DNA from 4 places in the Blautia difficilis genome. Region 1 is predicted to be linked to each of the others. Evidence: predicted binding sites of a transcription regulator. Region 1 holds the regulator's gene; each other region holds the start of a gene.
The links. Region 1 encodes Rex, which represses fermentation and respiration genes when NADH is low (regulators of the CRP and FNR family bind a similar motif). Its sites were predicted from a motif close to ATTGTTAANTANTTAACAAT; they were not measured.

Region 1 (7,852 bases):
TCTCAGAAGCCACTACTGTACAGGCATCCTTCAGGACACATACGGTATGAGTTTCTTCTGCATACAGAGAAGCAGTCTCTGCTAGGTTCTCCCTGATCTCGCCAATGCTTTTCCCGGTCAGACGGCTCATCTCTCCCAGATGGGGAGTGAGGATCACCTGTCCGCCCAGATATTTCTTCCATTCTTCATGCATTGCCAGCAGATTCAGTCCATCTGCATCCAGGATCACAGGCTTGCCACACCAGGCAGCATGAGACAGGAACCACTGCACCCTCTCTCTGCTTTCTCCTGACATTCCCAGCCCCGGGCCGATCACAAGCACATCACACCAGTCCAGCATTTCCTGATTGCTTTTCTCATTAAACTCGCAGGTAACCATAACCTCCGGAAGCTGTGTCTGAAGAGGAATCCTGTTCTCCTCTACAGTCTGAACCTTCACCATACCTGCCGAAGCTCTGAGCGCCGCAGCGCTGCTCAGGCAGGAAGCCCCGCACATTCCACGGGAACCGGCTACCAGAAGCACTTTTCCGAAAGTCCCTTTGTTTCCCCAGGGAATTCTGGAGGGCAGCATTGACAGATCCCCTTTCTCCAGATATGCCATAGAAGGCTCTCTGTCCTGATCCGCATAAATGCCTATATCTGCAACGATCAGCTCTCCTGCATACATTCTTCCCGGATAAAAGCACAACCCTCTTTTGCAAAAAGCAAAGGTCACTGTAAGATCTGCCTGAAATCCAATCCCCATCTCCTGGCCTGTATCTCCGTTGATGCCGGAAGGAATATCAACAGCCACCCGGAAAGCCCCGGACTGGTTCAGCATGTGGATGATTTCTGCATATCTGCCCTCTACAGGTCTGGACAGACCAACCCCAAAAAGGGCATCTACTATAATAGTATATTCATCCGGCTGCAGGTTATGCTCCAAAGGTACCTGATAATATTTGGCAATCTGTAGCTGCTGTCTGGCCTGATCTGTCAGCTTCTCTTCCTGGCCGGCCAGATAAATCCCGACTTTGATCCCCTTCAGATGGAGAAGTCTGGCAATGGCCATCCCGTCACCGCCATTATTGCCATTTCCGCACACCACCAGTACACGATCCTTGTTACACAGATATTTTTCCATAGCCTCCACTGTTTTCAGTGCAGCTCTTTCCATAAGTACCATACCCGGAACCACGGCAGATTCTATTGTGTTCCGGTCCAGCTCTTTCATTTCACCGGCTGTTACCACAGGTTTCATTCAGCCACCTCCTGTCATTGGAAACAGTATACACCTATTTTTTCAAAAAGAAAAGCTATGATCTAACGACCACAGCCATTCAAATCGTCACCGTCCGCTCTGTTGCCGGCAACTACATACGTACTATTATTACTGGTTCTCATGTTCCTTACGATATTCACTCAGATTATAGGAAAGGGTCATCAGACTCTCTGACAGATGTACATTTTCCACCATAACATCCTCCGGTGCATCCAGATCAATATGTGCAAAGTTCCAGATTGCCTTGATCCCGTTTTCTATGAGAATCTTCGCCATTTCCTTGGCCTTTGCCTTAGGTAAGGTCAGAATCGCGATCTCCACATTATTCTCTTTGAGAAAAAGTGGAAGGTCACTAAGCATCTGTATCTCAATTCCTCTCACTGCAATCCCCTCCAGCACAGGGTTTACATCAAAAATACCAACCAGCCGAAAACCGCGCTTCTCAAAATCTACATAATTGGCCAAAGCCTGTCCCAGATTACCGGCACCCAGAATAATCATCGGGTGTACTGTGTCAAGTCCCAGAATCTTACCGATTTCAGTATATAAATAACGTACATTATATCCATACCCCTGCTGTCCGAATCCACCGAAATTATTCAGGTCCTGACGGATCTGTGAAGCAGTCACGTGCATTTTCTTGCTGAGATCGTTGGACGAGATCCGTTCTACATTCTCCTCCATCAATTCTCCCAGATAACGGTAATATCGAGGCAAACGTTTGATCACCGCTTTTGAAATTTCCTTAGGTTCCACAAATATTCCCTCCTTATACATCCTAGGTCAATTATAACCAGATGTTATTTTATTGTCAAATTAAATTTGTACTTTATTTACAAATTTTTTTCATTAAATTTAGACTATCTGATAGAATGTGCAAAATTTCATCCAAATCATAAATAAAAACACTTTTTTTCTTTCAAAAACAGTCCGGTTCAGTTATAATAAATTCTGTATGTGTACATTTCAGCAGTGAAAGCGGATATTCGCAGGCTGCTGCAATAATATAAATTTCGGAGGAATTTGTATGATCCTATCATGTCAGAATATCTGCAAATCCTTTGGCGAGAAGGTAATCCTTCAGGATGCCAGCTTCCATATAGAGGACAGGGAAAAGGCAGCCCTGATCGGCAACAACGGTGCAGGCAAAACCACCCTGCTGCGTATTATCATCCACGAACTGTCCCCGGATTCCGGAAATGTTATTCTTGCCAAAGATAAAAGTATCGGTTACCTGGCCCAGTACCAGGATATCCATGGGCACCACACCATCTATGAGGAGCTGATTTCTACTAAGCAGCACATCATTGATATGGAAAACCGTCTCCGCTCCATGGAGCATGAAATGAAAACTGCTGCAGGGGAAGCCCTGGACAGCCTGATGAACACCTATACCAGACTGAGCCATCAGTTTGAGCTTGAAAATGGTTATGCATATAAAAGTGAGATCATGGGTGTATTAAAGGGACTTGGCTTTACAGAGGAGGACTTCGAAAAACAGATTGAAACTCTTTCCGGCGGTCAGAAAACCCGGGTTGCCCTAGGCAAGCTTCTGCTCTCCAATCCTGACATTCTCCTGCTGGATGAGCCCACCAACCACCTGGATATGGAAAGCATTTCCTGGCTGGAAACCTATCTGCTGAATTATCCGGGAGCTGTTTTCATTGTATCCCACGACCGTTATTTCCTGGATAAGGTTGTCACTAAGGTAGTAGAAATTGAAGCCGGCAATATGCGGATGTACAGCGGCAATTACTCTGCCTACGCTCTGAAAAAAGCCCAGCTCAGGGATGCCCAGTATAAAGCTTACTTAAATCAACAGCGGGATATTAAGCATCAGGAGGCGGTCATTGCCAAGCTGAAATCTTTTAACCGCGAGAAATCTATCAAACGTGCCGAAAGCCGCGAAAAAATGCTGGATAAGGTGCAGCGGATTGAAAAGCCGCTGGAGATCCAAAATCAGATGCGGATTTCCCTGGAGCCCAGATACATCAGTGGAAATGATGTACTCACTGTGGAGGATTTATCCAAAGCTTTTCCCGGACAGACTTTGTTTTCCAATATTTCTTTTGACATTAAGCGCGGGGAACGGGTAGCTCTCATCGGCAATAACGGTACCGGCAAAACTACCATGCTGAAAATCCTTAACGGTCTGGTAGATGCTGACAGCGGACGCTTTGCTCTCGGCTCCAAGGTACAGATCGGATATTATGATCAGGAGCACCATGTACTCCACATGGAAAAAACTATTTTCCAGGAAATTTCAGACACTTATCCAACGCTTACAGAGACAGAGATCCGAAATATGCTGGCAGCCTTTCTCTTCACAGGGGATGACGTATTCAAGCTGATCTCCACCCTTTCCGGTGGTGAGAGAGGCCGTGTCTCCCTGGCAAAGCTTATGCTGTCAGAGGCCAACTTCCTGATCCTGGATGAGCCTACCAACCATCTGGACATTGCCTCCAAGGAAATCCTGGAGGAAGCTTTAAACAGCTATACCGGTACTGTACTCTATGTCTCCCATGACCGATATTTTATTAACCAGACAGCTACCAGGATCCTGGATCTGACCAACCAGGCCATTGTAAACTACATTGGTGATTATGATTATTATCTGGAAAAGCGGGAAGAACTTACAGAAAAATATGCTCCGGCCGCAGCCCAGGCTGAAGCAGAGGTCAAACAAGCCTCAGACAACAAGCTTTCCTGGCAGCAGCAGAAGGAAGAGCAGGCGCGGCAGAGAAAACGCGAAAACGAATTAAAGAAGGTGGAAGCCCGGATCGAAGAACTGGAAACCAGAGATAAGGAAATCGATGAAACCATGGTTCTCCCGGAGATATGCACCAATGTGGCAGAATGTGCCAGATTAAGCAAAGAAAAGACAGCCATCACAGAAGAACTGGAGGGCTTATATGAAAAATGGGAAGAGCTTGCATAATGCAGGCCCTTCCCTTTTTATTTTGTATCTTATATCAGATTACCTCTTACATCAGGGATGTAAGCTTTTCACGGATTGCTTTAATAAACTGCTCACTGTTTAATACTTCTACATCCTTTAAGGTTGTGATCAGAGCCAGATCCTTGGTCATTCTGCCATCCTCGATGGTTCCCAGAGTGGCTTTTTCCAACTTATCTGCAAATTCCATCAGTTCTTGATTGCCGTCCAGCTCTCCCCTCTTTCTGAGAGCACCTGTCCATGCAAAAATAGTAGCAACGGAATTGGTGGAAGTCTCTTCCCCTTTCAGGTGACGATAATAATGTCTCTGCACAGTACCGTGTGCAGCCTCATATTCATAATATCCGTCCGGAGATACCAACACAGAAGTCATCATTGCCAGAGAACCAAAAGCAGAGGAAACCATATCACTCATAACATCTCCGTCATAGTTCTTGCAGGCCCAGATAAATCCCCCTTCTGCCTTCATAACACGGGCAACGATATCATCGATCAGGCTGTAGAAATATTCAATTCCGGCAGCCTCAAATTTCTCTTTGAATTCCTGCTCATAAACTTCTGCAAAAATCTCCTTAAAGCGTCCGTCATAAATCTTGGAGATTGTATCCTTGCCTCCAAACCACAGACTCTGCTTTGTATCCAGTGCATAATTAAAGCAACACTTTGCAAAACTTGTGATGGACGCATCCAGGTTATGCATTCCCTGAAGAACACCTGCACCCTCATAATGATGGATCAGTTCCTTTTTCTCCTCACCGTTCTCACCCTTAAACAGCAGATAGGCATCTCCCGGTCCGTCAATATACATTTCTGTATTCTTATATACATCTCCATAAGCATGACGGGCAATGGTAATGGGTTTCTTCCAGTTCTTTACGCATGGCTCGATCCCTTTCACTACAATAGGGGCACGGAACACGGTTCCGTCCAGAATGGCACGGATGGTACCGTTAGGACTTTTATACATTTTTTTCAGTGTGTATTCTTCCATTCTGGCTTTATTGGGAGTGATAGTTGCACATTTTACAGCAACGCCATATTTCTTTGTAGCTTCTGCTGCATCTACAGTTACCTGATCATCTGTTTCATTTCTGTATTCCAGGCCAAGATCGTAGTACTCTGTGTTCAGATCAATAAAAGGAAGAAGAAGCTCATCCTTGATCATCTTCCAGAGGATTCGGGTCATCTCATCTCCGTCCATCTCTACAAGCGGTGTCTGCATCTGAATTTTTTTCATAAAGATCCTCCTCTTTGTATGGGTTTCATCCCTTTAGCATTTGCTGTAACTGTTCAGCGTCACTACACTGAAGCATTACAATTTACGTATCATTTTAGCGGAAATAGATTCGTTCGTCAATGCCTGTTTCATATTCAGTTCTCCTGAACCCTGCAGATTCCTGGGCAGCCCCAGGTCTCTGGCCGATTCCTTCAGGCATCTTTTAATTTCCACATTGGTAAGGGTAGGATATTTTTGCAGAAGAAGGGCTACCGCGCCACTGACTAACGGTGTGGACATAGAGGTTCCGCTTTTTACCCCATAGGCAAAATCTGTTCCCGGAGCACAGGACAGAATGCGATTGCCCGGAGCTACCAGATCCGGCTTGCAGATGCACTCCGAAGTCGGTCCCCGCCCGGAAATAGCCGTTCTGCCTGTCAGCAGGTCGCTTGACCCCACAGTAATGATCTTACGGCTGCTGCCCGGAGCCGTAACGCTTCCTGACCGGGGACCCTGATTTCCTGCAGCAGCCACTACTACCAGCCCTGCATCCCACAGTCTTTCCACCCCTTCGATCAGCTGTCTGTGATCCTGTTTTCCCCTGCAGGTTGTCCCTATGGAAATATTTACTACCTGAATCCGGTAAACATCTTTATTTTTCAGAACCCAGTCAAAAGCCTGCAGTACATCCCTCTTTTTTCCATTTCCATATCTGTCAAGTATCTTCAGGGCAACCAGATTGCACTCCGGGGCGATTCCCCTGATCCTTCCTCCTGAAGCGCTTCCGTCTCCGCCGATAATGCCGCTTACATGGGTTCCATGGGAATTGTCATCATAAGGTAACATATGCTTTCCCACAAAGTCCTGAAACCCGATAATCCGGTCTCTGAAATCTATATGAGGATAAATGCCGGTATCCAGCACACACACGCAGACATTTTTTCCGGTATAGCCTGTATCACCTAACTGATCTATGTCAAAATTTTCCATATAAAAATCCTCCGAAAAAGCAGAAGATATTGCTTACTCTACTTTATTCGGAGGATTTTTAAATGCAACTTCATATATGCTTTGAACACATATTTCTGCCGATTTTTCATAAAATGTATAAATCCCGGATGATAGACCAATACTTAAAAAGTGATATATCTCACAGCAATCCGTCAAATATGTCATCCAAGGGGAGGAATATTCTATGATCTTACTGTTGATACTTATCTTTCTGTTGTTTCAGCTCTTTATCCTGCTCTGCTGTGTAGCAGCCGGAAACGACGCTGCTTCCCAGGAAATCTCCGACCAGGAACAGCTGGAATTCATCCGTGAATGGAAGAAAAAGCACCCGCTGCGGTAGTCATCCTATCTGGCCACATCTGCCTCAGATAACCGGAAGCCTTCCCGCACCTTCTTCATCAGCACCTTAGCCTTATCCACTGTGTTCTGATCCGGAATCATAACATATGCCTTAGAGCTCATGGAATAAGGCTTCTGGGTATCCCCTGTACCATCTACGCTATAAGACAATACCTGCCAACTTCCGCCCTCGTCCAGCTGTTTGCGCACCAGAGAGGCCATCACATCATAGGGAACATTGGTTTCAAAAGCACCATCCAGGCTGTCCAGAACAGAAAGGTAATTCTTCAGGAACGCAGGCTGGGTTGCCTTATCGACTACACCCTGGATCACAGCCATCTGATTGCGTCCTCGCTGACGGTCTCCCTCTTTAAAAGCATAACGTTCTCTGGCAAAGACAAGAGCCTGTTCGCCGTTCAGGTGGTTTTCACCCTGATTAAAGTGATATCCCGTAGTATTACCGGAATCAAAATCATAATCAGAATTAACAGTAACTCCGCCAAGGGCATCAATAATCTGCTCAAATCCTGCAAAGTTCAGTCTGAAATAGTAATTGATATCGATATCATAAAGCATATCCAGGGTATCCATACATACATTTACACCATAGATACCTGCATGGGTCAGCTTATCCGGCACACCGTTGGAAATAGACAGGGGCACAAAATAATCTCTGGGTGTGGAGACCATAAGGATCTGCTTTGTAGTAGCATTAAGGGTAAGGATAATATTCACATCGCTGCGGCTGGAGGCAGTCATTCCGCCTCTGGTATCAATACCGCTGACAAAAATAGTATATACCTCATCTGTAACCGCGTCATCCTTTGCAGAAGTATCTGAAGAGGTCTGCTCCTTATCAGCAGAGGATGGCTGCTGGGCTGCAGGAGTATTTCTCTCAACCACTGTAGCAACCTTCAGGGAAGCAATCTCTCGGATCTGGGATGGAAAAGATCCGTACTGATCCATCTCTGCGATCACATCCAGGTAAGCCTTATTCAGCAGGATGGCACCGCAGGTTCCATGATTCAAAGCATCTGCCAACTCTCCCAGGCCTGCATATTCGGCGGTC
Region 2 (7,852 bases), on a different contig from region 1:
TTAGCAGCTTCTACAACCGGGATAATATCGATTGCAGGTACACAGAATACTACATCAACTTCTTCGTTAGCTACTAATGGTTTTAATGTTTCTACTAATTTGACTGCCTCGCTTGGTGTCATGTTCATTTTCCAGTTACCAGCGATAATTTTCTTTCTTGCCATGATAATTTATCTCCTTAATTAAACGTTCAATGTTTATTTATCATTTGCTGCTGCAACACCAGGAAGTTCTTTTCCTTCCAGGAATTCAAGAGATGCACCGCCACCTGTAGAGATGTGTGTCATCTTATCGCCATAGCCAAGGATATTAACGGCTGCTGCAGAATCACCACCACCGATGATAGTTGTAGCATCTGTATCAGCAAGTGCTTTGGCAACAGCTTCTGTACCATGAGCGAAGTTCGGCATTTCGAAGCAGCCCATCGGTCCATTCCATACAACTGTCTTAGCATCTTTTACAGCCTCAGCAAAAAGCTTCTCTGTTTCCGGTCCGATATCCATTCCTTCCCATCCGTCCGGGATCTCGCCACGTTTTACAACCTGAATATTGCAGTCATTGGAGAAGCTGTCACCGATTCTGTTATCTACAGGAAGAAGAAGTTTTACACCTTTTTCTTCTGCTTTTTTCATCATGTCTAATGCATACTGAAGATAGTCATCCTCACAGAGAGACACACCGATATGTCCGCCCATAGCTTTGGAGAATGTATAAGACATACCACCACCAATAATAAGTGTATCTACTTTATCAAGAAGGTTATTGATTACAGAAATCTTACTGGAAACCTTAGCTCCGCCAAGGATAGCAACGAATGGTCTCTCAGGATTGTTTACTGCATTTCCAAGGAAATCGATTTCCTTCTGCATTAAGTAACCAACAACTGCTGTATCAACATATTTGGTAACACCAACATTAGAGCAGTGTGCTCTGTGGGCTGTACCAAATGCATCATTAACAAATACATCACAAAGAGAAGCGAGTTCTTTGCTGAATTCGTCTCCGTTCTTTGTTTCTTCTGCACGGTAACGTGTATTCTCAAGTAAGATAACGTCTCCGTCTTTCATCTCAGCTACTGCTGCTTTTGCGTTTGGTCCTACTACTTCAGGATCTGCTGCAAATTTAACTTCCTGTCCTAACAATTCAGAAAGACGTACTGCAACCGGTGCAAGAGATAATTCAGGTTTCGGTTCTCCCTTCGGTTTTCCAAGGTGAGAGCAGAGAATAACCTTTCCGCCATCAGCGATCAGTTTTTTGATTGTAGGAAGAGCTGCAACCAGACGGTTCTCATCTGTAATCTTTCCATCCTGAAGCGGAACATTGAAGTCACATCTTACAAGAACTTTTTTGCCTTTTACATTGATATCATCAACAGATTTTTTATTCAGCATTTGTGGTGCCTCCTTAATAATATTCTTTAACTGTTACAACGCGAAAAAGGTCCGGTCCAAATCAGACCGGACCCTTCGTTGGAGTCTATTCCTTTACACTTACTGAAAATTAAGCGTTCAGTAATTTACCAAAGTGTTTGATTGTACGAACCATCTGGCTTGTGTAGGAGTTCTCGTTGTCATACCAGGAAACTACCTGTACTTCTGTTGTGCCATTCTCAAGTGGAAGAACCATTGTCTGAGTAGCATCGAACAGAGAACCAAATCTCATACCAACGATATCGCTGGAAACGATTTCATCTTCGTTGTATCCGAAAGATTCGTTAGAAGCTGCTTTCATAGCTGCGTTGATCTGCTCTTTAGTTACATTTCCTTCAACAACAGCTGTAAGGATTGTAGTAGAACCTGTTGGGGTTGGAACACGCTGTGCAGAACCGATAAGTTTTCCGTTCAGTTCTGGGATAACAAGACCGATTGCTTTAGCAGCACCTGTGCTGTTCGGAACGATATTAACTGCAGCTGCACGTGATCTTCTCAGATCGCCTTTTCTCTGCGGTCCGTCAAGTGTCATCTGATCGCCTGTGTAAGCGTGGATTGTGCACATGATACCGGATTTGATTGCAGCAAGATCGTTAAGTGCTTTAGCCATTGGAGCTAAGCAGTTTGTTGTACAGGAAGCTGCGGAAATGATATGATCTTCTTTTGTAAGAGTATCATGGTTTACATTGTAAACGATTGTCTTAAGATCGTTTCCTGCAGGAGCGGAAATGATAACATGTTTAGCGCCAGCATCGATATGAGCCTGAGCTTTGTCTTTGGATGTATAGAATCCAGTACACTCAAGAACTACGTCTACGCCGATTTCTCCCCATGGAAGTTCAGCAGCGTTAGCCTTTGCATAAATTTTGATTTCTTTTCCGTCAACTGTGATGGAATCTTCTCCAGCCTGAACTGTGTCTGCAAGAGCATATCTTCCCTGTGTTGAGTCATATTTTAATAAGTGAGCAAGCATTTTAGGAGATGTTAAGTCGTTGATTGCTACGATTTCAAATCCTTCTGCTCCAAACATCTGACGGAATGCAAGACGTCCGATACGTCCAAAACCATTGATTGCAACTTTTACTGCCATGATAAAATTCCTCCTATGAATTAAGTGGTTAATCATAATAATTCTTTTGTTTGTTAAAGAATCATCAACCTGTATTGTATTGTACATAATTCCAAACAAAAATTCAAGGGGATTTTATAAAAAACAATTAAAAATAAGTAAAAATTCCCAGGACCTATGTTATACTGAACAATATTAATATACTATAGTAGATTTTCTCTACTGTTTAACAGGAGGTATAGCATGAAAAAAGGTATATTATGGGACTGTCATATGCATTCTTCTTTTTCTGCTGATTCTGACACTCCAATGGAAAACATGGTTCTGAAAGCCCTCTCTCTTGGACTGAAAGGTGTCACTTTTACCGAACATCTGGATCCCGATTATCCTTCCACTCCGGAATCTCTTGATTTTTCTCTGGATCTATTTTCCTACAGGAAAGAGCTGTTCCGGCTGCAGGAAATCTATAAGGATAAAATACAGCTTCGTTTCGGCATTGAGCTTGGGCTCCAGCCCCAGCTTGAAAAATATTTCCACAATCTGACAGAGAATACTCCCTTTGACTTTGTAATCGGATCCTCCCATGTAGTCCATGGGTATGACCCTTATTATCCTGATTTTTTTGAAGGACGCAAAGAATTCCGATGTTATATGGAATATTTTGAATCCATCCTGGAGAATCTGTCTGTTTACCATGGTTTTGATGTTTATGGACATCTTGACTATGTTGTCAGATACGGTCCTAACAAAAACCGCGAATATTCATACGGACGGTACAAAGATATCCTGGACGAAATTCTGAAGAAACTGATTTCCATGAATAAAGGAATTGAATTGAATGCCGGCGGATACCATTATGGTCTGGGAGAGCCAAATCCCTGCATCGACGTCATTCGCCGATACAGAGAGCTGGGCGGTGAAATCATCACTGTAGGTGCCGATGCCCACACCCCGGATAAAATCGCCTGGGAATTTGCCAAAGCCGCAAACGTATTAAGCGACTGCGGATTCCGTTATTATACAGTTTTCAAAAACCGTAGTCCTGAATTTCTTCCTCTGTAATTTATTTTTGTACTCTGTCAAGAAATCTGGCAAAAAAGCCTTTTTCTGCATCTTCCTTATCCAGAGACTTCGCATATATTTTTCTGATCCATTCAGTGAGCGCATCAATGACGATAGGAGAAAATGTCATCAGCAGAAATACAAGAATAATCATTCCAAATTCCAGGGATCCAAGGGTCAGAAGATTCTGCAGGATGACTGCACTTCCGAAAAATATAAACTGCATTCCATATATAATCGTCTTTCTGTAGGTATTCAGCGGAGAATATACCGTACGCAGGGCAGACATATAATTCCATCCGGTTACCAGCACACATGCTGTATTAAGCATTATAGTTGAATGATAAACATTCTGACAAACCAGCATAATGGTAAATACACATCCTGTAATCGTAACTGCAGCAGGAAATGCATTCATAAATACATGTCTCAGGAAAGTATGGTCAATCTTATTGTAATTATTCTCCTGTGTCAGCAAAAAGGTAGGAATTCCCACTGCACAGGCACTGATCAGCGACATCTGTATGGGTTCAAATGGATATGCACTTCCAAAAAAGATAGTGATCAGTGCAAGCATTACAGAGAACATTGTCTTGATCAGAAACATGGACGCTGCACTTCGGATATTATTTACTACCCTGCGTCCCTGATTCACAATATGAGGCATGGCCGCAAAATTGGAATCCAACAGCACCACATTGGCAATATTCTTGGCTGCATCACTTCCTGCTGCCATGGCAATACTGCAGTCTGCTTCCTTCAATGCCAGAACATCATTTACACCATCACCAGTCATGGCAACTGTATGCTTCTGGGATTGCAGTGCCTGTACCATCTGCTTTTTCTGCTGAGGAGTAACACGTCCAAAGACACTGTACTCAGCCACAGCCTTCTGCATTTCCTCCGGAGTAGTGATCGTTGTTGCATCAATATAACGATCCCCATTCTTAAGTCCTGCTCTCTTTGCAATTGCAGCTACTGTAACCGGATCATCACCGGAGATCACTTTCAGATCCACACCCTGGCTGTCAAAAAAGGCAAGGGTATCCGGTGCTTCCTGCCTGATCACATCTGTAATAAGAATGAAAGCTATGGGCTGCAGCCCCTCCGGAAGCTTCATTTCCTGTGCCTGTTGTTCGCTGTGAGCCAGCACAAGTACACGCATTCCAGACTGGGCATAACCGGCACAGGCTGCTGTAAGCTGTTCATTTCCCTCCGGAAACAGAAACTGGGCAGCACCCATCAGATAAGTTCCCTGTCCTTCAAAAACAGCACCACTGTATTTCCTGTCCGATGAAAACGGAATAGCATGTACCGGCTTCATATCCTTTCTGACAGAAAAGCGCTGGCGCAGAGCATCTGCTGTAGCATTCTGGTCTGTTAATACATTCATCAGATTTCCCATAACATAATCCACATTTTTCAATGCTGCCTGATCTTCTTCGGAAATCTGTTCTGTACTTTCTATATTTTCTGCAGCTTCCGCCTCTTCTGCAATCCTCTCAGAAACCTCTTCTGTTTTATATAATTTCACACTGTCCACACACATGGTACCTTCTGTGATGGTTCCTGTTTTGTCCAGACACAAAGTGTCTACCCTAGCCAGAGTCTCAATACAATAAAGCTCCTGAACCAGTGTTTTTTTTGTTGCCAGCACCAGAGAGCCCAAAGTCAGAGCCACACTGGTAAGAAGCACCAGTCCTTCCGGTATCATACCCAAAACTGCTGCTACCATATTGACCACGGAATCCTTCAGGCTGTCCCCAACAATATAATATTGCTTATAAAACAGTAATGCACCCAGGGGAACAATAATAATACTGATCACCTTCAAAATTGCATTCAGTGAATTACGAAGTTCTGAATTATGGCGTTTAAACTCCTTGGCTTCACTGGTGATTTTCGATGCATAGTTGTCCTTGCCCACATGAATCACCTGGCAGCAGGCCTCTCCTGATGTCACAAAGCTGCCTGAATACAGCTCATCTCCTGTATTTTTCACCAGGTTATCTGACTCTCCGGTAAGAAGTGACTCATTTACCTCCAGAGTTCCCTCCAGCATTTTTGCATCTGCCGGAATCTGATCTCCTGTTTTTAAAAATATCAGATCATCCTGCACCAGCTTCTCTGTAGAAATACTCCACTTTTTGCCATCACGCAGCACTACCGTTTTGCTCTCAGTGAGAATTGCCAGCTTGTCAATGGTTTTCTTTGCACGTACCTCCTGAATAATACCGATCACAGTATTGATCAGAATAATTCCCACAAACATGGAATTCTTATACGACCTTACACACAATACCAGCACCAGAAGCACAAGGTTCAAAAAGTTAAAAAAAGTTAAGGTGTTTTCCCTTATGATCTGTTTATATGTTCTGGTATTAGGATTTTCATTGGCATTAACCAGCCCCTGTTCAATTCTCTCCTGTACTTGTTCACTTGTAAGTCCTGTCATTTTTACCTCCAGCCTTATTCTTATATCTTTTATAATAACACAGGGCAGATGATAATAATCACCCGCCCCACTTTTTTCACTCTATATAACGAACAAACTCCTTTTATGGATTCAGGCTGCCGGAAGTTTATCTGATCAATATTCTTCCTCTTCAGCTTCTTCGCCTTCATGAATATCAGATTTCGGTTTTTTCAGGCCCTCAATCTCAATATGATGCTTCTGTGCATAGTCCCACAGCGCAGCATGAATTGCTTCCTCCGCAAGCAAGGAGCAATGAACTTTTACAGGTGGAAGTCCATCCAGAGCTTCCATAACTGCTTTGTTTGTAACCTGCATAGCTTCTTCGATTGTCTTACCCTTTACCATCTCTGTAGCCATACTGCTGGTTGCAACCGCTGCACCGCATCCAAAGGTTTTGAATTTACAGTCTTTGATAATATGTGTTTCATCATCAATATCAAGAAAAATTCTCATGATATCTCCACATTTTGCATTACCTACTGTACCTACACCACTTGCGTCTTCTATTTCTCCAACATTACGGGGATGCTGGAAATGATCCATTACTTTCTCACTATAAGCCATTGTTCTTCCTCCTGACAAGTACTTTTATAATTATTTATGTTTTTTTACAAAATCTTCATATAATGGAGACATATTTCTCAGATGCTCTACGATTTCTTTCAGTCTGTCAATAACAAAATCCACGTCTTCCATGGTTGTCTCTTCGCTGAGTGTCATACGCAGAGAACCATGTGCGATCTCATGAGGCAGGCCAATTGCCAGCAGTACATGGGATGGATCCAGAGATCCTGATGTACATGCAGAGCCGCTGGATGCACAGATGCCGTAATTATCAAGCATCAGAAGCAGGGATTCCCCCTCTACAAACTGAAAGCTCACATTAACATTATTCGGAAGTCTCTTTACACGATCTCCGTTTACCTTTACATAAGGAATTTCCGTTTCAATCCTCTGGATCATATGATCTCTGATCTGGATTTCCTTAGCTGTACGTTCTTTCATGGATGCATTTGCTCTGGCAGCAGCTGCACCATAACCTACGATTCCCGGAACATTTTCTGTACCTGCACGACGCTTACGTTCCTGTGCTCCGCCATGTACAAAGGAACGGATTTTCACACCCTTGCGGATATAAAGGAAACCGATTCCTTTTGGTCCGTTGATCTTATGTCCGCTGGAGCTTAACATATCAATGTTACACTCATCCACATTGATCGGAACCTGGCAGAATGCCTGAACTGCATCTGTATGGAAAAGAATTCCGTGTTCCTTTGCAATACGGCCAATCTCTTTGATCGGCTGGATAGTTCCGATCTCGTTGTTTGCAAACATCACAGAAATCAGAATCGTCTCCGGTGTGATTGCTTTCTCAAGTTCATCAAGCTTTACAATACCATTCTCATCAACATCCAGGTATGTGATCTTTGCTCCACGTTCTTTTTCCAGATACTCACAGGTATGCAGGATAGCATGATGCTCGATCTTAGTTGTGATAATGTGATTTCCCTTGGATTTATATGCTTCAAAAGCAGCTTTCAGTGCCCAGTTGTCAGACTCTGAACCTCCTGCTGTAAAATAGATTTCCTCTTTTTTTGCACCGAGAACCTCTGCAATCTGTTCTCTTCCTCTGGTAATAGCTTCTTTACTCTTTCCGGCAAAATCGTAGATGCTGGATGGGTTTCCGTAATATTCTGAAAAATACGGCATCATTGCCTGAACAACCTCAGGCGCTGTCTTTGTTGTCGCAGCATTATCCAGATAGATCATTTTTCCCATTTTCTTATCCTCCTGATTTATTCATAGTATATTCGC
Region 3 (7,852 bases), on a different contig from region 1:
GTATATTTTTCAAATCTGTACTTCTGTTTAATGTCCGGATATTTGTCTCTGTCTACTTCACTCATGAACATATCATAGGGTCTGGCGCAGATTTTGAAAGGTGCGTAGAGCGCCTGGTAAATCATCAGTTTTTCACCATTTTCTGTGTGATGGGCTACTGCCAGGACTTTATAGAGATATTCGGAAGTATCCGGAGATACCCATTCTCTTTTGAAATGCTGCACAATGTCGCCTGCATGGATATCGTGTTCCGGTGGTTCCGATGTGTTTTCATTTTCTGCGCTGTCAGGTTCTTCTGGTTCTGTGTTGAGTTCCATATATTCTTCTTTATCAAGGGAAACCGGGATTCCGGAGCGACCATTGATGTGGACGCCGCCATACCAGGTGCCTGTGACCTCGCAAATATCACCTACTTCGTATTCCATGCTACAGTCATTATTTTTCTTTATGATTCTGATCTTTACCATTTTTTATTTTTCCTTTTATCTCTTATAATAAATACATTCACATTTTTTATTTCCAGTTCTTCCATATCTCCGGCTGATATCCCACTGTCGCCTGCTTTCCAGAGAATTGTTGTTCCTGTTCATTTTAAATTTCCATCTATTTCACAGTTTTTTCAAATTCTCACCACATATTTCTCACATTTCCTGGTTATATTATTACTTGTACAGAGCAAAGAGTAATTGCAAATAAAACTTTTTCTTTTTCATACTTTTGCCGGGAATCCATAAGATTCCCGGCCTCCTTCTTTTATTCCGCTATTTTTTATCCCATTAAATTTTCTTTTTGATATGGTTATAGATATTCAGTCCTTTTGTCTGTCCGTATTTGGAAATGATAGATCTGTAAATCTGCTGTTTTCTGTTTTTGTCTTCTGCGTTTTTTTCCACAGTTGTTGAAACATAATTTACCACTTCCTTTGGCATGCCTGCCTTGTCGAGAACCAATACCAGTTCCTGCTGTAATTTCTTTGTTCCGGCATTCATGTCAATTATCTTTTGTTTTGGCTTTTTTGTATTCTGATTCTCTGATTGTTTGGCAGACTGCTTTTCAGGTTGTTCATTCAACTGTTTTTCTGTTTTTTGACCGGATTGTTCGATCATCTGTCCGTCTTTTTCTTTGACGGTCTGTTTTTTTACCTGTTTCCTTGTATGCACCTGTTTTCCGGAAATCTTCTCGTTTCTGGAGACTTTCACATCTTTTTCTGTTTTCCAGAACTCTATAATATGGTCAAAGCCTGTATCTTTGCTGATTACAACAATTTTGCATTCTTCATCCTGACCTGTGCATTCTTTTCCTATCAGATATCCCAGATAAGATCCCAGATGCATATCTGCTGACTGATTTCCTGTCGGTACTTTATGTGTGACCAGCTTTGCTTCTCCGTGATCATTGATAATATCAAGATCTATTTTTCTGCTGTTATCTGTATAAAAAAGATGGATAATATCTGTTTCCCTTAATTTACCACATCCTTTAAAGCCTTCACTTCCTACATTTTCATAATCAATTAAATAATAAGTTTTGATAATCTTCACCCTTTCCTTATTTTTCTCTGCTGCACAATGCTCTGTCATTTTTCAGACAAATAATTCTTTCTTATTTTAACATGCATCTTTTATCAGCACAACCACATAGTGGCAGCTCTCCTGATTAGTATTTCCTGGTTGTCTTTCCTGCCTGTTCCAGTCAGACAGAATATTATCATATCTACGAATAGTATTCCCATATTGCCACCATAATAAATTTACATACCTTTTGTGAAAAATGACGGTTTTTTCATCAAATTTGAGTTGATAAATCTTTAACAAATTTCAAAAAAACGCAAAAATCCTGTTGATTTTAAGCGTTAAATATGTATAATAGTAAAAGAGAAGCGATACCCATTCGCTTTTATGGTAAGGTATCTTAAGCCTGTTTAAACAGGCGCTTTCATTAACGAAGAAAAGAGGTTAAACGTAAGATGGCAAAAATCGATTTAAGCAAGTATGGTATTACCGGAACTACAGAAATTGTCTACAACCCTTCTTATGAAGTATTATTTGAAGAAGAAACCAAACCGGAACTGGAAGGCTTTGAAAAAGGTCAGGTCAGCGAACTTGGTGCAGTTAACGTTATGACAGGTATCTACACAGGACGTTCTCCTAAAGATAAATATATCGTTATGGATGAGAACTCCAAAGATACAGTATGGTGGACAACTGACGAATACAAAAACGATAACCATCCTGCAACTCAGGAAGCATGGAATGCAGTAAAAGAAATCGCTAAAAAAGAGCTCTCCAACAAGAGACTTTTCGTAGTAGATGCATTCTGCGGTGCTAACAAAGATACTCGTATGGCTATCCGTTTCATCGTTGAAGTTGCTTGGCAGGCACATTTCGTAACAAATATGTTCATCCAGCCAACAGCTGAAGAACTTGAAAACTTCGAGCCAGATTTCGTTGTATACAACGCTTCCAAAGCTAAAGTTGAAAACTATAAAGAATTAGGCCTTAACTCTGAAACAGCTGTAATGTTCAACATCACAACTAAAGAGCAGGTTATCGTAAACACATGGTACGGCGGAGAAATGAAGAAAGGTATGTTCTCTATGATGAACTACTTCCTTCCACTGAAAGGCATGGCTTCCATGCACTGCTCTGCAAACACAGATATGAATGGCGAAAACACAGCTATCTTCTTCGGTCTTTCCGGAACAGGTAAAACAACTCTTTCCACAGACCCGAAACGTCTCCTGATCGGTGATGACGAGCATGGCTGGGATGACAACGGCGTATTCAACTTCGAAGGCGGATGCTACGCTAAAGTTATCAACCTTGACAAAGAATCTGAGCCGGACATCTACAATGCAATCAAACGTAACGCTCTTCTTGAGAACGTAACACTTGATGCTGAAGGCAAGATTGATTTCGCAGATAAGAGTGTAACAGAGAATACTCGTGTATCTTATCCGATCAACCACATTAAAAACATCGTTCGCCCGATTTCTTCTGCACCGGCAGCTAAGAACGTAATCTTCCTGTCCGCAGATGCTTTCGGAGTACTTCCTCCAGTATCTATCCTGACAGAAGCTCAGACTCAGTACTATTTCCTGTCTGGATTCACAGCTAAACTTGCTGGTACAGAGCGTGGAATCACAGAGCCTACACCTACATTCTCTGCTTGCTTCGGACAGGCATTCCTTGAACTGCATCCGACAAAATACGCAGAAGAACTTGTTAAGAAAATGGAAAAGAGCGGAGCAAAAGCTTACCTGGTTAACACAGGATGGAACGGAACAGGAAAACGTATCTCCATCAAAGATACTCGTGGTATCATCGATGCAATCCTTAACGGAGATATCCTTAACGTTCCTACTAAGAAGATCCCATTCTTCGATTTCGAAGTTCCTACAGAGCTTAACGGCGTAGACACAGGTATCCTTGATCCTCGTGACACATATGCTGACGCTTCTGAATGGGAAGTAAAAGCGAAAGATCTTGCCGGAAGATTCATCAAGAACTTTGCTAAATACGAAGGAAACGCTGCTGGTAAAGCACTTGTTGCAGCTGGTCCTCAGTTATAATTTAAATTGTCCAGATGATTATGAAAGGGATGCGAATCATTCGCATCCCTTTTGTTTTTTACTTTTTCACGGATTTTCTTCTCTTCTTCTTCTCTTCATAAAGAGCCTTATCTGCATCCTTAAATGACTCGGAGATTATCAGATCGCCACCGCAACGGATCACATGATATCCTACTGACAGTTCCACATAATATGGCTTTTCTGATTTCATATTAAATGCAAGATTTTCCTCCTGGATCCGTTCTCTGAGCTTCTGCCCATCCTGCGCATTTCCAGGAAACATTGCGCAGAATTCGTCTCCACCTATTCTTCCGGTGATACTCTGTTTTCCTGCTGCTGATTTCAACACCTCCGCACATCGCCTGATGGCAAAATCCCCTTCTATATGTCCAAAGCAGTCATTAATCTCTTTCAGGTGATCCAGATCTGCAAAAAGAATTACAACCTCTTTCCCCTCGTACTCCCGGTTCATCTGTACCGCTTTTTCCATAAACCCTCTTCTGTTCAGACATCCGGTCAGGGCGTCTGATTCAGAAAGGAAATTCAAAACTTCATTCTTCTCCTCAATCTCTCTGACAAGGGTCTCCAGCTTCTGCTGCATCTTTTTCTGCTCTCTGGACATCTGATACATACGAAGCATATTTCCGATCTGTCTGCTGATCAGATAAAACAATGACAGATTTGCAGGATCAATTTCTGTCACCAGAATCCCATATTGCATTTCTCCTGAAAAAAGGCAAAGAACGGTTGCAACATAATTACTGCCATCCTTCTTGTTACATTCAATCTTTCTATCAGCGGAAACCCCACTGAAAACTTCCGGACGTTCTCCCTCTTTATAAGCTATGACCTCACCGCCAATCTGACGCGCAACCAAATACATTTTCTCCGGACATTTCCATTCCTCATTCCTATAATGGGCTACAGGTTCCTCAAAAATATAAAGATAGGAAGCCTTGGCATTTAATGCATTTAATTTTACAAGTGCCCGCCTGTACATTTCCCGCTCATCATTCATATGAGATAACATATCCTTGGAAATCAACGGTACAAACCAGCTCTCCTGCTGAAAGGTACTGAAACGTTCTTTCTCTTTTTTGATACTATATGCCATAATTTTATCATTCAGCAGTCTTTTCCGCAAAAGCAGATTCCTGATATTTTCCCTGTCTGGTTTTTCTTTGTTTAATTCTATTCGAATACATTCATCAACAAACTGATCCAGAGTTTTCATCAAAGAATGTCTGCTGATCAGATTTCCTGTTTTGCTGAGAAATAAACTTTGCAGCCCTCTCTTTAGATTGTCTTCGCTCTCTGCAATTCTGAAATCTACTTTTAAAATAGTTCTCAGACGCTTCTGCACTTCATTTTTTAATACCTGGTTTGAATTTTCTGAAAGGATCTCCTTCATTATATCATTCAGGCATCTCTCTGTAATATCTGACCATTGTATTTTTTCTTCAGAAATCAAAACTTTTTTATGAAATTTTTTTCGTGCAGAGCATCCACAGGATTCACGGATCTTCACTTCTGCCGGAATTACGATAGAGTGATTTTTTCCACCTTTACACAATTCTAAGGCACCAAGTACTGCCATATCCCCCATGTTAAACGCATTCTGTAATACAGTCGTCAGTGGAGGATTCATTGTTTTTGCAAGTTCCCAGTCATCAAAACCGGTAATGGCAATATCTTTTCCTACAACCAAGCCTCTTTTTCCACATTCCCTGTATGCAGTCTCTGCCATCACATCATTTGCACAGATCATTGCGTCCATGTCCGGATAGGCATCCAAAAGTTGATTGACCTGCCTATGTACACAGGATGAATAATCTCCATAGGCAATCCGCTCCGGTCCGAAAGGAATCCCATATTTTTTCATCACATCATAGACTGCCTGTCTGCGTTCTCTGGCATCTGTATTTCCATGGGGACCTGCAAGATAGGTGAAATTGCTAAAACCATGATCCCTGATCAGATGTTCTGCAATTGTGTACATTCCATTGTAATTATCAGCAATAATAGAAGTGGATTCTCCAGTCTGGTCTCTTTCTTCAAGAAGAACCCTTGGCTTATCTTTGTATTTTTTCAAAAATACACTGCTCTCATTTTCATCCAGAAAAATACAGAGTGATCCATAGGCAATGATCAGTGCATCTATATCTGCAAATGCCTGATAATCATATACAACATTAAACTGATAATCGAAGTCATCCTCTATATCTTCTCCAAAATAAGATTTATAATAATAACTGCTGTGAATTCCAAGAAAAAACACAATATTAACATCCATAGATTGAGCTGTATGAAAAATCCCCTGCATCAGATCCATCGTATGCGGCGAATTTGCATTTCCCACCATTACACCAATCGTATATCTTTTTTCCACAAATTGCGCTTCCTTTCCAAAAGCTTAACTTTCGTTTTATTTTACAATAATTTTATGTGTACTTCAATATATTTTGTCTATTTTTTATTCAGTTATCAAACAATCCTCTTTGGCAGAATCATCATATTATTATGTTTTTATTATATAAAAAACAGGATTGTCGTATATATAATCTAACATACTTTTTATACAACAATCCTGCTTCATTCAGTTAAATCTGATACCACTTGATCTCATTCGCCTCCAGATGTAACTGGAAGCTGCTTCCGTCTCCTCTGTAAACAGTAGTATCCTGTGGCTCATAAGTATTATTTACTACGCAATATTTACCATTCTTTACATAAGCATGTACTTCTACATTGTAGTTAGTGGAATACCAGCAGTAAAGTTCTTCCTCAGCAGATGCTGACCAGAGAACTGCTCTATAGAATACACGGCTGTTTTTAAAGCTGTATGGAAGTCCACTGATATAAACGCCTCTTCCTTTTCCGAATTTCTTTACAGCCATCTGTACTTCCTGTTCTTTCTGGATCAGGATTTCTGTCTCCGGCAATGCATAAATATTCTTCTTGCCTTCTCCAAAATCAACCTCTCCCTCTGCATCCTGCAGGATAAAATGGTCTCTGTGTTCTTCCCAGTTATATTTATCAGTGTTTAGATTGAATCCATGCTCCTCTTCCACACCAAGAATATCATCCAGCTGGAAGAATTTGCCCTGCCACTGATGTGCAGCCGGTTCTCCTACACCGATAAATCCTCCGCCGTTGTATACAAATTCCCTGACAGCAGTAATAACTGTTTCATCGATCCAGTTTTCTCCGCCTGTCTGTGCAGTATCTGCATCTCCCACATTAATGATAACATCAAAGTTTTTCAGCAGTTCTCTGTTTTCACGGATGTCATCAAAGCTGATAAATGACACGTCAAAAGGTGCACCGCTTAATGCTTCTATAATTCCGAAATAAGAATAATTCTGCTTATAATAAATAGCATGATGTACCATGTGGTTACCCCAGGAACGCATTTTTCCCCAACAGTTCAGAACTGCCACACGTTTCACACAATAGGGAGTTGTTCCCTGAATATTATCATACAGAGTACGGAATTCCTCACATACTTCTTTGATATATTGTACAAAATCCGGGAATTCAAGAGCAAGTTTCAGATATCCGCCGTAACCTATTCTCTGGATCGGGCTTCTTAAAATTGCTCTTCTTGCTGTTACCCAGTTCACCTTTGCCTCTTTTACAGGATCTCCTCCTTCATGGAAGGTATCCGGGAAGAAATATGGCAGGAATCTTCCTTCTGTATATTTCACATTCTTAATGTCACTGAATAAACGTAAGGTTGCTCCATTTCCAACACTTCCCACTACAGCGTCCAGTCCGATGGATGCAAATTCATCCATAAAAGGTTCCATACCGATCCAGTGGTCTCCCATGAACATCATAGCCTCTTTGCCATATTCATGAACAATATCTACCATTTCTTTGGCAAGCTTCGCTACTTCTCTTCTCTGGAATGCCTGGAAATCTTTAAATTCTTTAGACGGGATCCTGTATGTATTGTTCATATATCCCTGATCTATGATATATTCCGCTCTGAAAGGATAGCCCACTTCTTTCTCAAACTGTTCCAGAATATATGGGCTGACAGATGCAGAATAGCCAAACCAGTCTACATATTTTTCTCTTGCAAGCTCATCAAATATAAGGGTAAACTGATGGAAAAATGTAGTGAAACGCACAACATCCACATATTCATGGGTATCCAGGAATCTGCGCAAACGTTCCAGGGAATGAGCTTTTGTTTTTGGCTGGCGCACATCAAATGTGATCTGTGGCTCTACATCTTTCCAGTCATTTACTACTGCATTATACATGTGTACCGGA
Region 4 (7,852 bases), on a different contig from region 1:
GTAACCATTTTGTATCTCTCGCCCATAAGCACGTTGAATACAGCCTGTGTACCAACGATCTGTGAAGACGGAGTAACAAGTGGTGGTTCACCAAGATCTTTACGTACACGTGGAACTTCCTCGAGAACATCGTAGAATTTGTCTTCTGCGTGCTGTTCTTTTAACTGAGAAGTCAGGTTGGAAAGCATACCGCCCGGTACCTGATACAGTAAAGTTTTAATATTAACACCAAGGTTCTTCGGATTGAGCAGTCCGCTGTCAAGAGCCTCGTCACGAATCGGACGGAAGTAGTCAGCGATCTCAGAAAGAAGCTTCTGGTCAAATCCTGTGTCGTATGGTGTATCCTTGAATGTCTCAACCATAACTTCTGTTGCAGGCTGGGAGGTTCCCAGTGCGAATGGAGACATTGCTGTATCGATGATATCCACACCTGCTTCTACTGCTTTTAAGTAAGTCATGGAAGCTACACCTGAGGTGTAATGTGTATGAAGGTCGATCGGGATCTTAACTGTTTCTTTTAATGCTGTAACAAGCTCTGTAGCTTTGTTTGGAAGGAGAAGACCTGCCATATCTTTGATACAGATGGAATCAGCGCCCATATCTTCGATACGTTTTGCAATGTCTGTCCAGTATTCCAGTGTATAAGCATCTCCTAATGTGTAGGAAAGAGCTACCTGTGCATGAGCCTTCTCTTTGTTTGCAGCGCTTACAGCTGTCTGCAGGTTACGAAGGTCATTGAGGCAGTCAAAAATACGGATGATGTCGATTCCGTTTGCAGCAGATTTCTGTACGAAGTACTCTACAACGTCATCTGCATATGGACGGTATCCAAGGATGTTCTGTCCACGGAAGAGCATCTGAAGTTTTGTGTTCTTAAAGCCGTCACGTAATTTACGAAGTCTTTCCCATGGATCTTCGTGAAGGAAACGAAGGGATGCATCAAATGTTGCACCACCCCAGCACTCTACTGCGTGATAGCCGACTTTGTCAAGTTTATCTACGATCGGAAGCATCTGTTCTGTGGTCATACGTGTTGCGATCTGGGACTGATGAGCATCACGGAGAATGGTTTCCACAATTTTAACAGGTTTTTTCTCTAATTCTGCCATTATTATATCTCCTTATATAATTCTGTTGATTCAATTAAACGCCAAAAATAGCCATGAATGTTCCGGCTGCTACGGCTGTACCGATAACACCGGCAACGTTCGGACCCATTGCGTGCATCAGAAGGAAGTTTGTAGGATCTGCCTCTGCACCCACTTTCTGGGATACACGGGCTGCCATAGGTACTGCAGATACACCTGCAGAACCGATCAGCGGGTTGATCTTTCCATGAGTCAGTTTGCAAAGCAGTTTACCAAGCATACATCCGCCGAATGTACCGATGGCAAATGCAACAAGACCTAAAACTACGATCTTCAGAGTATCTACGTTTAAGAATGCTTCTGCACTTGTGGAAGCACCTACGGATGTACCCAGAAGGATAACTACGATATACATCAGGGCATTGGATGCTGTTTCTGTCAGCTGTTTTACAACACCGCACTCTCTGAACAGGTTACCAAGCATAAGCATACCAACCAGAGGAGCTGTTGTAGGCAGGATCAGACAAACAACGATTGTGATAATGATCGGGAACAGGATCTTCTCCAGTTTGGAAACCGGGCGAAGCTGATCCATTTTGATCTTACGTTCTTTCTCTGTTGTGCAGAGCTTCATAATAGGCGGCTGGATGATCGGAACCAGTGACATATAGGAATATGCTGCCACTGCGATCGGTCCCATCAGTGCAGACTGTCCAAGTTTACCTGCAAGGAAAATGGAGGTCGGGCCGTCAGCACCACCGATGATGGAGATAGCTGCTGCTGCTTTTCCGTTGAATCCAAGGAAGATTGCCAGGAAGTAAGCTGCATAGATACCAAGCTGCGCTGCAGCACCCATCAGGAAGCTGATCGGGTTTGCGATCAGCGGACCGAAGTCTGTCATGGCACCTACACCCATGAAGATCAGGGATGGTAAAATACTCCACTCATCAAGGATGTAGAAATAATGAAGAAGTCCACCTACACCATTAGACATGTCTTCCGGGTTTGCCATAATGTCCGGATAGATATTTACAAGCAACATACCGAATGCGATAGGAACCAGCAGAAGTGGCTCAAAACCTTTCTTGATAGCAAGATAAAGGAATACGCAGGCTACTGCGATCATCAGGTAATTGCCCCATGTTAAACTGAAGAATGCTGTCTGGTGAATCAGGTTGGACAATGTTTCTGTTACATAAGACATTTGACTACCTCCCGTCTTAGTTCATTGTTGCTAAAGTATCTCCGTTTTCTACAGAGGCACCTTCTGCAACATCAATGCTTGCAATGGTACCGTCCTGAGGAGCTACTACAGGGATTTCCATTTTCATGGATTCAAGAATAACTACGCTGTCTCCGGCTTTTACTGCCTGTCCAACACTTGCTGCTACTTTGACAACCTTACCAGGTACGGAAGCAGTTACTTTTACTGCGCCGGCGCCTGCTGCAGGTGCTGCTGCTTTCGGAGCTGCTGCAGGTGCAGCCTTAGGTGCTGCTTTTGGAGCTGCTGCAGGAGCAGATACACTTCCTGTTTCTTCAACAGTTACTTCATATGCTGTACCATTTACTGTAATTGTATAGCTTTTCATTTTAAAATCCTCCTAAATAAATGACAATTATCTTCTATTTCTTTTTACTTTACGGATGGAACGAACTACGAAGCCGTCTGTTGTAGTTCCTTCTGCTGCTGCGATAGCTGCTGCAATTACAGCTACCAGCTCTCCGTCATCTGCAAGATTCTCTTCTGCCTGTACAGGAGCTGCTGCAATTACTGCTGCCTGTGCTTCTTTCGCTGCTTTTGCTTCTGCTGCTTTCTTAGCTTCCGGGTTCGGAATGAAGCGGAAGAGAGAGATCAGAAGGCTTAACAGGATCAGCATTACGAATACAGTTCCAACACCCATCAGAGTGTTAAGTCCGGCTCTCTGGAGAGTTTTGCCCAGACCATACTGTACATCTACAGACATGGAAACCGGTGTTCCTGTTGACTCAAAAACATATACAAAGTTTGCATTTGCTTTCTCAAATTTTACAGGGACAGTTACTATATACTGATCATCTTTTAAAGTTACAGTTGTCTCGCCGTTGCTTTCCTTCTTCGCACCAAGTTCATCCTTGGAGGTCTGCCAGGACTGCATTGCGCTTGTAGTAAAGTCATCCCCTGTGTTCATGTAATTCTCGATGTCTGCATCCTTCAGTGCGACAATGGCATCTGTCAGACCCTCTGCAGTTGTTACCAGTGAGGTTTTTACAGATTCATCGATCTTATCAGCTGCAAATACCATGGAAGTACTTCCGATCACCAGTGCAGCCATTACAAGAAATGTCATGAATACAGAAGTTATTTTTTTGATCATTTTCATATGCGTCACCCCGCTTAAATCGTTCCGTGTTTCTTAGACGGACGATCTTCCCTTTTTGTGAACAGCATCTCAAATGCACCGATTACATATTTTCTTGTGTCAGCCGGGCTGATCACAGTGTCAACATAGCCTCTTGCTGCTGCAGAAGCAACGCCATTCTGAAGCTCTCTGTACTGAGCAGCTTTCTCATTTAATTCAGCAGCATCTGCATCTGCATACATGATCTTGGCTGCCAGGGAAGCATCCATCATACCGATCTCTGCGTTATCCCATGCATATACAAGGTCTGCACCGATAGATTTGCTGTTCATTGCCACATAAGCGGTACCATAAGCTTTGCCGATGATCACATTTACCTTGGGAACAGTTGCATCTGCAAATGCAGCAACCAGTTCACCTACGGATTTTGCCATCATTTTCTCGCTGCATAAGGTTGCCATGAAGCCTGTAGCATTGGTAAGTGTAAGTACCGGGATATCAAAAGCATCACAGAATTTCACGAAATCTGCTGCTTTTCTTGCGCCTCTTGCAGAGATGCTTCCATCAAAGGTTTCTACTTTCTTACCTTCTGCATCATATACTTCGCTTCTGTTTGCAACAGCACCTACTGTAGCACCGTTTAAACGGATGAAGCCTGTAACCATGTCTTTTGCATAGTCTGCTTTTGTCTCAAAGAATTCACCGTTATCAGAAATCTGAGAAAGTGCGATTGCAGTGTCTCCTGCACAGTTTGCAAGGTCTGCGCATACACGGTTCAGATCATCTGTACACTCTGCATAGTTATCTGTATCTTCATTATTGGATGGGAGAAGTGATACTAAAGAACGGATCTGGCCAAGAACCTCTTCTTCTGTACCAATGCCATCGATCACACCTGTCTCTTTGCTCTGGAAATCAGCTGCTGCTGTATCACATTTGTCTGTGTTATTTCCTTCCAGCGCGTTTGGTGTGTTAACGAACATTTTTCCTTTTTTGGATTCCATAAATGTGAAATCTGTCAGAGACGGGATAACTGCCATACCACCGCCACATGTTCCGAAGATTGCTGTGATCTGCGGAATCACGCCGGAGGCCATTGTCTGTTTCAGATAGATTTCTCCGAAAGCTTCCAGTGCATCTGTTGCTTCCTGCAGACGGATACCTGCACAGTCAACCAGACCGATAACAGGAGCACCTGTTTTCATGGCAAGATCATAAAGTCTTGTGATCTTCTTGGCATGCATTTCGCCAACAGTACCGTTTAATACGGATGCGTCCTGGCTGTATACATAAACCAATTTGTCATCAATGACACCATATCCGGTGATTACACCGTCAGATGGTGCTTTGTTTGCAGTCATGTTGAAATCTGTAGATCTGGCTGTTACGCTCTGACCGATTTCGACAAAACTGTTTGCGTCAAGCAAAGAAGTAATTCTTGTGCCTGCTAAGCTTTGTGTTGCATTACTCATTCTTGTTTGCCCTCCATCTTTATGAGAATATTTTAAAGTTAACCCAAAAATTTAGCCAATTTTAATTCTACCTTTTTTAACACAATATTTCAATATTTTTTTATCATTTTTGTTAAAAAAATGGCAGAAATTGTGTTTCTTCCTATTAAAATGGCAATACAAATTAATATGACAATACAAAAAGGTGTTGACGGTTACTTTTCACACTTCAAATAAAAACTTTACAACAAAACATGAAAAGGAGTATTATAAATGCTGAAAGAATCTTAAAAAGCAATAAAAATATGAGGATAAAAAGATGAACACAGTTCAGGTAAAAAACATTGTGATCGGCGAGGGCAGACCTAAGATCTGCGTTCCCATCGTAGGAAAAACAAAAACAGACATTCTCGAAGAAGCAAAAAAGATCACCACTCTTCCTGTTGATGTAGTTGAGTGGCGTGTAGACTGGTTTGATGATGTCTTTGCTACTGAGAAAGTATTAGAAACCGCTAAAGAACTTCAGGAAGTTTTAAAAGACGTTCCTATTCTCCTTACATTCCGTACTTCCAAAGAAGGCGGTGAGAAGGAAATTTCTGTAAGTGATTATGCTGCTTTAAATATTGCAGCTGCACAGAGCGGTTATGTAGATTTAATTGATGTAGAAGCATTTACAGGTGATGAAGTTGTCAAGACAATCATCAATGCTGCTCATGAGGCAGGTGTAAAGGTAATTGCTTCCAACCATGATTTCTTTAAGACTCCGGAGAAGGAGGAGATCATCCGCCGCCTCTGCATGATGCAGGAGCTGGGTGCTGATATTCCTAAGATTGCAGTAATGCCTACCTGTAAGCAGGATGTTATCACACTGCTGTCTGCTACTCTGGAAATGTCTGAGAAATATGCAGACCGTCCGATTATCACCATGTCCATGGCAGGAACAGGCGTTGTCAGCCGCCTTACAGGTGAGACATTTAGCTCCGCTCTCACCTTCGGTGCTGCTTCCAAAGCTTCCGCACCGGGACAGATCGGTGTGAATGAATTAAAGCAGGTGCTGGATATTATTCACAGCAGTCTGTAATCTGTTGACGAATGATGTGATAGCACTCCTTAAGATACTGCCTCTTGTCTCCCCTAACTGACACAAAAAAGCATCCGCTTAGAATTATAAAATTCCCGGCGGATGTCTTTTATTGTAATTTATTCATCCATAGAGCGGAGTCTATGTACCAGTTCTTCGCAGATTTCCAGCTCGTTCTTGCCATCTGTTTCGATGATGATGTCAGCTGCCGCCTCGTATTTGGCACGGCGTTTCTCCATCAGGTCTGCGATAAATGGAACTGTCTTGTTGTTCTCGATCAGCGGACGGTCGTGGTTGTCTTTGACACGGTCCAGGATTGTCTCCGGTTTTGCAGTGAGGAGCACAACCCGTCCGTTCTTCTTCATCTCCACTACATTGCACTCTCGCATTGGAGTACCGCCGCCACAGGAGATCACCACATTGCTGCGTGACTGCATTTCAATAAGCAGATTTGTCTCAAGGTCACGGAAATACTGCTCCCCGTATGTTTCGAAGATATCGGAAATACTCATTCCCTGTCTCTGGGCAATAATCTGATCCATCTCTACCACATCCATTGCAAATACATTCTTAAGGAAATCAGAAATTGTGGATTTTCCCGCACCCATGAAGCCGATCAGCACGATGTTGTAGCTGAAGAGTTTTCTTGCCTGGATCCGTTTACTGTTAGTGCGGATGCAGTCAAATACATCAGCTACCTCGTCTTTATGTCGTCTGCCTTCCATTCTGTTCTCAAGCCATTCTTTCTGTTTTGCTTCCTGCTCCGGCTGCAGGATCTGAAGCCCGTTGGCTTCCTTATATGCCATGATGTCCTCTGCGATTCTGTTTCTCATAATCAGGGCATCCAGGATGATCTCATCACACTGTCCAAGACTCTCTCTGAGTATTTCTAACTGATCCATATCTGTTTCCTCTGTCTTTCCTGTAATTTTTGCTGTTGGGATTTATTATATCAATATCGCCTCAACATTTCAACCCTTTAAACCATTAAATTGTTTCTGTTAATGGAAAAAGTCATGAAATACCTTTTCCGCATACCATTTAAAGCTGATCTTCTCCACGGATTTCTCTGCATAAACCGGATAATCGTCTATTAGTTTTCCATCCAGATAATAAGCAATACGTCCCAGTTTTTCTCCCTTAACAACAGGTGCAGTGACTTTGGAGGGAATTTCCGTCCTGCAGGTTACGGTCTCTCCTTTTCTCAGCAGAATTTCTTTTTTCCTGTCCTCTGCCGTCACACTGCACTTTCCTCTCAGATAAACTTCCGCTCCTATCTCCCGGTTATCTGCAGCCCCATCTGTCACCAGGACTCTTTTTGTCTGCGGCTCCTGCCAGTAAGTTTTATAATCAAAATTATAATCTCCAAAGCTCAGCAGTTTTTCTGTATCACTCCATTTATAGTTTTTATGGTTAGGCCATCCGCACCCCAGAAGACTGACGATAAATGTCCTGCCTTCCTTTTCCCAGGCGCACACGTAGCAATAGCCTGCCTGAGAAGTATAACCTGTTTTTCCGGCAAGAACGCCCTTCATCCTGTCCAGAAGTGCATTCGTATTATGTACAGAAAAAGTTCTCTTTCCGGTAATTTCCGAAAATGTATAGTCTCTGGTCTGTGCAATGTGGAGAAATGTCCGGTTTCTGATGGCATATCTCATGATCAAAGCCAGATCTTTTGCAGTTGTATGGTGCTTTCCATTTTCATCCTCTGCATCCAGCCCGTTGGGTGTAATAAAATAAGTATCCTCACATCCTATCTGCTTTGCTTTTCGGTTCAGCATTCTGGCAAAGCCTTCCACTGTACCGCCGCAGTGCTCTGCAATTGCAACTGCAGTATCATTATGACTCTTAAGCATCAGGGAATACAACAGATCCTCCAGATAATACTGTTCC

Region 2: gap (type I glyceraldehyde-3-phosphate dehydrogenase) is a predicted target of Rex. The motif match lies at 2,570-2,589, and genes of this name have one in related genera.
Region 3: pckA (phosphoenolpyruvate carboxykinase (ATP)) is a predicted target of Rex. The motif match lies at 1,796-1,815, and genes of this name have one in related genera.
Region 4: H8Z82_RS08100 (acyl-CoA carboxylase subunit beta) is a predicted target of Rex. The motif match lies at 5,008-5,027, and genes of this name have one in related genera.

What each region holds. Positions count from the first base shown of each region.
Region 1 is NZ_JACOQG010000022.1:16,467-24,318, reverse strand. It holds gene H8Z82_RS12465 (NAD(P)H-hydrate dehydratase) at 1-1,240, opposite strand, end outside; gene H8Z82_RS12460 (redox-sensing transcriptional repressor Rex) at 1,370-2,017, opposite strand; gene abc-f (ribosomal protection-like ABC-F family protein) at 2,289-4,199, shown strand; gene H8Z82_RS12450 (NADP-dependent isocitrate dehydrogenase) at 4,246-5,454, opposite strand; gene H8Z82_RS12445 (S8 family peptidase) at 5,530-6,423, opposite strand; gene H8Z82_RS12440 (hypothetical protein) at 6,629-6,784, shown strand; gene H8Z82_RS12435 (LCP family protein) at 6,790-7,852, opposite strand, start outside.
Region 2 is NZ_JACOQG010000006.1:91,369-99,220, forward strand. It holds gene tpiA (triose-phosphate isomerase) at 1-164, opposite strand, end outside; gene H8Z82_RS05745 (phosphoglycerate kinase) at 198-1,391, opposite strand; gene gap (type I glyceraldehyde-3-phosphate dehydrogenase) at 1,501-2,520, opposite strand; gene H8Z82_RS05755 (histidinol-phosphatase HisJ family protein) at 2,743-3,561, shown strand; gene H8Z82_RS05760 (cation-translocating P-type ATPase) at 3,563-6,016, opposite strand; gene nifU (Fe-S cluster assembly scaffold protein NifU) at 6,152-6,601, opposite strand; gene nifS (cysteine desulfurase NifS) at 6,632-7,816, opposite strand.
Region 3 is NZ_JACOQG010000006.1:54,440-62,291, forward strand. It holds gene H8Z82_RS05580 (DUF1653 domain-containing protein) at 1-467, opposite strand, end outside; gene H8Z82_RS05585 (PIN domain-containing protein) at 777-1,580, opposite strand; gene pckA (phosphoenolpyruvate carboxykinase (ATP)) at 1,967-3,571, shown strand; gene H8Z82_RS05595 (diguanylate cyclase) at 3,630-5,960, opposite strand; gene gnpA (1,3-beta-galactosyl-N-acetylhexosamine phosphorylase) at 6,172-7,852, opposite strand, start outside.
Region 4 is NZ_JACOQG010000010.1:45,563-53,414, forward strand. It holds gene H8Z82_RS08080 (oxaloacetate decarboxylase subunit alpha) at 1-1,109, opposite strand, end outside; gene H8Z82_RS08085 (sodium ion-translocating decarboxylase subunit beta) at 1,144-2,292, opposite strand; gene H8Z82_RS08090 (biotin/lipoyl-binding carrier protein) at 2,309-2,677, opposite strand; gene H8Z82_RS08095 (OadG family transporter subunit) at 2,705-3,448, opposite strand; gene H8Z82_RS08100 (acyl-CoA carboxylase subunit beta) at 3,463-4,899, opposite strand; gene aroD (type I 3-dehydroquinate dehydratase) at 5,198-5,959, shown strand; gene H8Z82_RS08110 (shikimate kinase) at 6,079-6,861, opposite strand; gene H8Z82_RS08115 (D-alanyl-D-alanine carboxypeptidase family protein) at 6,961-7,852, opposite strand, start outside.